Regions from separate parts of the Rhodococcus sp. MPR-R1B genome, predicted to be linked through region 2. Evidence: riboswitches for the same ligand, from Rfam matches in the RefSeq annotation. Region 2 holds a riboswitch; the other holds the start of a gene.

What was found. Region 2 has a riboswitch for cyclic di-AMP ahead of AC1Q61_RS04040 (transglycosylase family protein). Riboswitches for the same ligand answer to the same signal wherever they lie in the genome.
Region 1: linked by a shared signal. The riboswitch ahead of AC1Q61_RS14625 (C40 family peptidase) and the one ahead of AC1Q61_RS04040 (transglycosylase family protein) in region 2 are both predicted to bind cyclic di-AMP.

The regions. Positions count from the first base shown of each region.
Region 1 is NZ_JBXAFO010000009.1:35,106-39,289, forward strand. It holds gene AC1Q61_RS14620 (DEDD exonuclease domain-containing protein) at 1-1,608, opposite strand, end outside; cyclic di-AMP (ydaO/yuaA leader) riboswitch at 2,132-2,310, shown strand; gene AC1Q61_RS14625 (C40 family peptidase) at 2,325-2,882, shown strand; gene AC1Q61_RS14630 (C40 family peptidase) at 3,207-4,184, shown strand, end outside.
Region 2 is NZ_JBXAFO010000002.1:281,854-286,037, forward strand. It holds gene AC1Q61_RS04030 (helicase-associated domain-containing protein) at 1-1,272, opposite strand, end outside; gene AC1Q61_RS04035 (hypothetical protein) at 1,333-1,521, shown strand; gene AC1Q61_RS04040 (transglycosylase family protein) at 1,605-2,168, opposite strand; cyclic di-AMP (ydaO/yuaA leader) riboswitch at 2,177-2,386, opposite strand; gene AC1Q61_RS04045 (YncE family protein) at 2,782-4,179, shown strand.

The DNA of each region.
Region 1 (4,184 bases), on a different contig from region 2:
GGGTGACGCGCCGCGGAACGGGGCGTCGTCCGGTAGGACGGTTTCGGCCGCCGCGGTGATGGCGTCGACGACGGGCATCGGGTGAGTCCCACGTCTGGCGAGCCCGGCGGACGCGAGACGCCCGGACCGGATCACCGACAGCTCCCAGCCGCCGTCTCCGGTGGGGCGGGCGAGAACGAGTTGTTCGATCGCCGCGACTGCAGCGAGTCGCTGAGTGCGCCGCACTGCGGTGGCGACTGCGACCGTTCGGTCACGCAGACGCGCAGCATTCTCGAACAACGCGTGTGCGGACAGCTCGTCGATCCGGGCCTGCATCTGTTGGAGGGGAGCGTCGTTGGTTCCTCGGAAGAATCCACGCACGGCCTCAGGGGCGGCCGCGTAGTCCTCTGCGTTGATTTCCGGGGTCCAGGAGGCTGGACACGCCCCCAGTTCGCGAGCGGGGCAGTCAGGGCCGTGAACGGCGCCGCGTCCGAGACGCTTGGTACACGTGCGCAGACGACTGAACTCTGCGACGGTGTCGGCGACGTCGACTGCGTCGGCGCGAGAGGTGAACGGGCCGATCGAATCGGCCGTGGGCGTGCGAACCACGGACAGTCTCGGAAACGCCTCGTCGGTGAGGGTGATCCACCAACCTCGCTTGGGAAACTTGGAGCGACGGTTGTACGGCGGCGCATGCGCGCTCAGCAGTCGTAGTTCACGCACCCCGGCCTCGAGAGCGTGCGCGCACTCGACATGGTCCACACGGGTGGCCAGCGCGACCATTTCCTTCATCCGGCCGCGGGTCTCCGAACCGGTGAAGTAGTTGCGGACGCGGCGTCGAAGGTCGGTAGCAGTTCCTATGTAGAGGGCTTCGTCGGAAGGACCGCGGAAAAGGTAGACACCGGGGCTTCGCGGCAGGTTTGCGGCGAAGGACCGTTTGGCCCGTTGATGCGAGGAAATGTTGGGCAGGTAGTCGACTAGTTCGCTGTAACTGTGGACACCCTGGTTTCCGACCCTGTCGATCAGTCCGTGGAGGACGTCGACGGTCGCACGCGCGTCGTCGAGAGCCCGGTGCGTCGGCTGGGTGGTCACTTGGAAGAGATGGGCGAGTGCGGAGAGCTTCACCGAAGGTGCTTCGTCGCGTGTGAGTACGCGCCGGGCGAGTTTGACGGTGCACAGGACACGGAACGCAGGCCACGGGCGCGCGCTGCGTGACGCCGCTGCTTTGAGGAAACCGATGTCGAACGGCGCGTTGTGTGCCACCAGCACCGCGCCCTCGGCGAACTCGAGAAAAGCAGGCAGGACACGTTCGATGGGAGGTGCACCGATCAGCATGGCTGTGGTGATTCCGGTCAGTTCGACTATGTACGGCGGAATCGACCGGCCGGGGTCGACGAGTGTTGCCATTTCGCCCAGTACCTCGCCGCCGCGGATCTTGACGGCGCCGATCTCGGTGATGGAGTCCTGGTCGGCGCTGCCCCCTGTGGTCTCGAGGTCGACGACGACAAATGTTGTCTCGCTCAGCGGTGTGTCCAGTTCGTCGAAGCTCAGTTGCCGCCCGACGTCGAACTTCTCCCCGTCGGAGAACGGGGGCGGAGACGGAAATTCTCGGGCCGAGGCGGGACTCACACCGCAGACAGTAGAAGTACCCCCCGACACGAATTCGAGAGTGCAGACACGGAATCCGACCCGCACGGACTTCCGTTGCGAAAATCGGTCGATGAACGCCCGACAAAAGTAGGAGAGACGAGGATCACACTTGCGGTGGGAACTCGCGAATGTGGACGCGCGCCTACTTGTGAGTAGGGCGAGTCGAGGGGGTCTTCGGTGCGTCTGTCGACGGCTGAAACCGCGTCCGTGACCGGAACAAGTTCTAGTTTCAAGTAATCATCGTTGAACTGCATGGAAGATCGGATTGTCGGGTTTGGTGAGCCTTGGCAGTGGGTAGCGGGCGCGGGTTTGACGGCCTGGAGTGGGTCGCCGAACCGACCTGTTGTTATCTCCCCGTGACCCGCCGGGCGTATCGCGGGCGCGGCACCGCGATTTCCGGCGAATCGGGCGCGATTGTCACGAAGCGGTCGACATCGTCGCGATCATTTCGTAACCTTCCTGAGACCTAACGAAGTCTTGCCGGACCAGACAGGACCGGCATCGTCAGGAACCGCCTAATCGGGATCTCCGCGAGGAACCCGAACCGGGAACCCAAGTTTCCACTGGGGTGAATCCCGCCTGGGGTGCAGCACGCAGGATCGCTGCAGACCACGCGGGTAGGGCTGATCTTCCCAGCCCGAACCCGTCAGCTAACTCGGTCGGCGGATGAATGGAAGAAATGGAGCACCCCTTAAGTGGCGTCACAGAGTTTCAAGCGTTCAGCGCAGTTGGCAGTAGCCGGCGCGCTCGCAGTCGGAGCATTCGCTGCAACCGCTGCACCTGCCTCGGCAGACCCCATCACCATCCCCGGCGTCGGCACGTTCGAGGTTCCGGGCGTTTCTATTCCTCAGTTGCCGGTCATTCCGGGCATCACCGACATCGCACCGGCTGCACCGGCCGCTCCCATCTCCAGTGTTGGTGAGCAGGCAGTTCGCGCCGCAGAGAGCAAGCTGGGCTCCCCGTACGTGTACGGCGCAGCCGGCCCGGACGCATTCGACTGCTCCGGTCTCGTTCAGTGGGCATACAAGCAGGCCGGTCTCAACCTGCCTCGCACGAGCTACGACCAGGCTGCAGCCGGCGTTGCCGTCGCACAGTCCGATCTTCAGGTCGGCGACGTGATCTCCTTCTACGGCGGATCGCATTCGGGCATCTACGCCGGTAACGGCAATGTCATCCACGCGTCGACCGCTGGTCAGCCCGTGAAGCTCGCTCCGGTGTCCTCGATGCCGTACGACGGCGCTCGCCGTTACTGATTTCTGAACACGCTCGACGGCTGTCTCCGGTAGGCAGTCGGAACGATCCGCCGCTGTGATGCGGCGGAGCTCGGGGGAGCTCCGGATCTTCGAATGTGGGCCTCGAATCTTCGATTCGGGGCCCACATTTTCGTTTCGCGACAATTCGCCCGGTACTTCACCCCGACACGCCTACCGGCGAGTAGACACAAACGTATGCCGTTCCGTAACCTTATCGAGACATTGCGCGGCCGAGACAGGTACTGTGGATAGTTGACAGCCAGCTAACAGATCGTCGACCGGCCCCGGTCGGCGTCGCTTCACCGAGACGGAGAGTTGCATTCCGTGGTTTCATCGAAAAACAACAGTCGAGTACGGGCCGCATTGACAGTGGGAGTGCTGGCGTTCGGACTCGTTGCAGGGCCTTCGATGCAGGCCGGTGCCGACCCCGTCATCACCAACCCCACCGAGGCGCTCGACAAGCTCGGTGAACTCTCCCGGGTTTCCGAGCAGACCAACGAAGCGCTGCACAACGCGCAGATCGACCTCGACGCGAAGCTGGCAGTCGCGAATGATGCGGACGTGCGATCGGCAGCCGATCAGGGTCTTCTCGACGCGGCTTCGGCGCGCGTCGCCGAGTTCGCTCCGGCGGTAAACCGTATTGCCACAGCGAATTACCAGGGTGCGCGAACCAATCGCCTCTTTGCGTTGATGGTGAGCGACTCGCCGCAGCAGTTGCTCGACCAGATGTCTGCGCTCGACGTGATTTCCAACGACGCGGCAGTACAGGTCTCTCAGTTCAACCAAGCCACTGCCGATGCGCGTGCCGCCTCGGAAGCATCGAAGCGATCGGCCGAAGAAGCGCGAACCGCCGCCGATCAAGCCCGCGCACTCAGTGACGATTTGCAGCGCAAGCAGAGTGAACTGCAGACGCAGATCGCCGACGTGACCAAAGCCTTCCAGAATCTCACCGACGACGAACGTAACCAACTGAGCGGTACGCCTTTCCCGCCGGATGTCGATCTCAGCAAAATTCTGGCTAACTTGACCCCTGGCTCGGGTGCTGCTGCTCTGCAGGCAGGCCTCACGCGGATCGGTGACCCGTACGTCTGGGGCGCGACCGGCCCGAACGAGTTCGACTGCTCAGGTCTGGTGGTGTGGGCCTACAAGCAGATCGGAAAGACTCTGCCGCGATCGAGCCAAGCGCAGGCGCAGGGCGGTGTACCGGTGTCGAGGGACCAACTACAGCCCGGCGACGTCGTGACGTTCTACAGCGACAACTCGCATGTCGGCATCTACGCCGGCGACGGAAACATTCTGCAT
Region 2 (4,184 bases):
CAGCCGACTTACCTCGACGGCCGACGCGGTCTGGCCGCTGTCGAGTTCGGAGAGCAGCCCCAGAATGGCCTGACGATCTCGCGGAGCCGCCGGAGCGCGGCCCTCCTCGGACAACGCCGCGATCGGCTTGTCGGTGGAATCGCGCAGCCCGATCATCCACGGGACTCGAGGTACGTCGACCCAGGCGGACGCCAGGACCTCCCACCGTCGCGCTGTGGATGCGTTCAGCCAGCCGTCGACCGCAAGCGTGGGCGTCCAGTATTCGTCCGCGTTGTCCGAGACCGGCGCCGGATCTGGTGTTCCACTGGCGATGAGTCCGGCTGCCGAGAGCAACTCGACAAGTAGGCTCACGCGCGCTTCGTCGAGATCGGCCGTCTTGGCCACGCGTCGTAGTTCTCGAACGCCGAGCCCACCGGCTCGCAGTGCGGGGGCCGGCGCTGCGCCCAGAACAGCGATCACGTTCTCGCATTGGCGTACCAACTCGAGCGCCTCGCCGGCTGCTGCGGCGTTCACGTCCGCCGGCTTGAGTTTGTCGCCCCCGATGACAGGTGCGGTCAGCGTCGTCGGATCGAAAACCGGCTCGCCGCGGATGACCTGACGAACCGTCGCCGGAAGCTCGACGGTCTGCTCGTCGAGCCACCGCAGCAGGCCGGCCGCCAGCAGTCGTTGAACCGGGCGCTCAGGCGGCGTTCCGGGGGCAGCGTCGCGGGTGCGACCGATCGGGCTGGAGTTGGCGAGTGTCTCGAGGAGATCCCGCTCGCGGGTGTCCAGAGCGTTGAGCGCAGCCGAGATCTCGGTCTCGGTCATCGCCTCGGCAGGTTCGAGGGCGCGCCCCACACGCCACGGAATCATCCCGATGACTGCCGGGACGACGCTGATGGGATCGACACCCCAGATGAGGGCGGACGCGCGCATCTTCGACAGAGACTTGTCGACGGCCTTCTTGGTGACCTTGCCCTTGCCGGTCAGGGCGCGTTCGGCGATCGCACTGTTGAGCTCCGCCCGCGTCATCGGAGTTTCCTCGGCGCCGGCCAGTGCCAACAATTCGAGAAGACCGAAATCGAGGGTGTCGAGTTCGTCCGCGGCTCGGCTGACCGACGCGCGTTGCTGTGCCCGACCGCTGAGAACCACCATCGTGCTCGGCGGCGGTACGGCCAGATCGGGGCGCAGACGCAGCAACTCCGTCAACTCGGCGTCACTGCGCGCCGAGAGCCAATCGGTCAGACTTTCGGCTGCGGAACTGCCCGCCGGGGTGCCACGTGTTTCGGTCATCAGGTATCAGATTAGAGACCTGGTCTGTACGGCGTAACGGCGTCCTGTCAAAATGACTTCGTGGCCAACAATTCGAAGCAACACTATGTAGATCCAGGATGGCCGGAAACTGCAGACGGAGATCACGCAGTGACCGAATTGTCATCGACCCGCGCAGGTGGACTTTCACCCTTCGGCGAGGACACCACCTTTCCGGTTCCGGTGGAGTCACTTCCTTACGTACACCCGCACACCGTCATCAACCGATAACAACTCGACACGAAGAAGGCCCGCACCGAATCGGTGCGGGCCTTCTTGATGTTCGAGCGTCCGAGCGGACAGTCTTGCCGGTGTTACTTGAGGAACGACTTCGCGGTGTCGGCGACTGCGAGGATCTGCGGGTCGACCGGGATGCCGTTGGCCTCGGCGAATGCGATTGCCTGATCGATGGCGTCGGCGACCGGGTGTGCAACGGTCTGTGCGACCTGCTGCGCCGGAGCCGGAGCCGCCTGAGGAGCCGTCGTGGCCGGAGCGGAACGCTCGGTGGCGCCGCTGCTCAGCCCGAGGCTGGAGGAGCAGGACGGCCATGCGCCCCAACCCTGGTTTGCGAGAACACGCTCGGCAACAACGATCTGCTGCTCGCGAGTGGCCTGGTTTGCGGTGGCTGCGTACTGTCCGCCGCCGTGTGCGTTCCACGTGCTGGGGGAGAACTGCAGTCCGCCCTGGTAACCGTTGCCTGTGTTGATGGCCCAGTTTCCGCCGGCCTCACACTGGGCGAGACGATCCCAGTCGGAGTCGGGGGCAGCGTTTGCGGTTCCGGTGGCTGCAATTCCTGCTACGCCCATGATGGCGCCGGTGACGGCGACCTTGGCGACAGTGCGGCCGGTGGTGGTGGGCTTGCGATGGCGTCCGCTCATGATGGTCGAAATCCTCTCCACACGCGCCTGCGAGGTCAGCTGTCGGGTTCGGGCTGAGAGGTCGCCCGGCCTCGCCTTTCCTGGCTGGAAAGGGTCTGGCTTCACCCCAAGATTCGGTCTTGCGATCGAACCGGTGTCCACTGGAGAACTTTTCTGTTCTCACAGAGGACTTTGGGTCCCCCGTCCTCGTCCCTGGAATGCTCTGTCGGAAGTCCGGTACCCGCGGGACAAGGCTTGGCGCGGCGGGCCGGAGGTGGCCGAGTTTCCCGGCCGAAAACGACGGTAACGGCTCGAGTCGCTCGTGTCACCATTTGATAACGCGGCGTGGCGAAAGACGTACAACGCGTCACACAAAGCGCAGGAGACTCTTCCCAGGTAGGTGGGGGTGCCCGAGTGAATGTCCGGTTGTGTCCGTTCCGTTATTCATCCGTAATGTGAGCAAGGTCACACGTTATGCGGAAATAGAATTTCGGGCGATTGAGAGGTGCGTCGATCCGGACCCAAGGTTGTGGCCCGTGTCTCAACATCGACTATGAAACTTAGGTTAGGTTTGCCTGACTTGCCTCGCTTGGGCAGGTTTCGCAGAGTCTTCCAAAGAAGTAGGGCACCCCTCATGAAACTGCAATACCGTCGGCGTGCGGTCACCGCGTCACTCGCCGTCGCCGCTGCTGCTGTCGGCCTGGCCGTCACTGCTCCCGCTGCACACGCCTCACCCGAGGATCCGACACACGGTGTTGTCGGAAGCTATTCCGCAACCCAGCCCGGCGACATCGTCGTCGACTCGGCAACCCACCGCGGATACATCACGCAGTACGGCGGACCGACCAGCTCGTTGTCCGTCGTCGACACGAACACCGGCAAGTCCGTCGGCACCATCGACGGCGTCGTCGGTTACCCGTCGGCACTTGCCGTCGACTCAGGCCTCGGACGCGCATACGTGTCCTCCTCCTACGGCGGCGCGATCTCGATTGTCGACACGAAGACCGGGAAGGTCGAAAAGACGGTCACGCTGAGCGAGAAGAACCCCGACGGCTCGCGTCCGCAGATCAACGATGTCGTCGTCGATCCCACAACACACCGCGCGTACTTCTCGGACTACAAGTCCGGCAACATCCGAGTCGTCGACCCCAACGCCGCCGACGCCGTGTCGAGCATTCTGGTCCACAAGTCGGCAACGCCGACCAAGCTCGCCTTCGACAGTGTCCGCGGCTTCCTCTACATCGCGGACACCAACTTCTTCGACGAGAATTACGGCCGCACGCTGTGGCAGGCGGACGTACGCAAGGGCGGAGCACTCAAGTCGATCGTGCGTGCCGACAACCTCTACCCGGTCGACGTCGATGTCGACACGAACACCGGCAACATCTACATGACCGACACCCGGGCAACCAACCTGTGGGCGATCACCCCGGCCGGCGCGGTTCTGTCGAAGACCACGCTGTCTCCGACCGCGATTCCCAACGGCGTGGTCGTCGACGCTGCGGCAGGCATTGCATATGTCGCGGACGTCATAAACGGACACCTGTGGTCGGTCGATCTGACGACCCGCGCCACCACCGCTCTGACCGATACCAAGGTTCCGGTACTGGAGAAGGTCAAAAACCTCGCGCTCGACACCTCGACCGGCGCCATCGCGTCGACGACCAACGGGGGCAAGGTGACAGTCGTTGCTGCGTACCCGCTACCCGCGACCGTCGAATTGCCTGCCGCTCAGGTCGGTAAGGCGTATTCGCAGAAGCTCACTGCCGCCGATGCGCGCGCAACCTTTGCACTCACCAGTGGCACTCTGCCCGGCGGACTGTCCCTCGCACAGGACGGCACCATCTCGGGTACCCCCACCGCCGTCGGCAGCGTCACCGTCGAGGTCACTGCGAAGAGCGTGCTTTCGCGTGCTTCGAGCGTGACCATCGTGGTCTCCGAGGGGCCGGTCGGCCCCGTCGATCCGGGCAACCCGGGAACTGGTACCGGTTCGCTCGGTAACCTCCCCGGACTCGGTAGCCTCGGGCGCTGATCCGA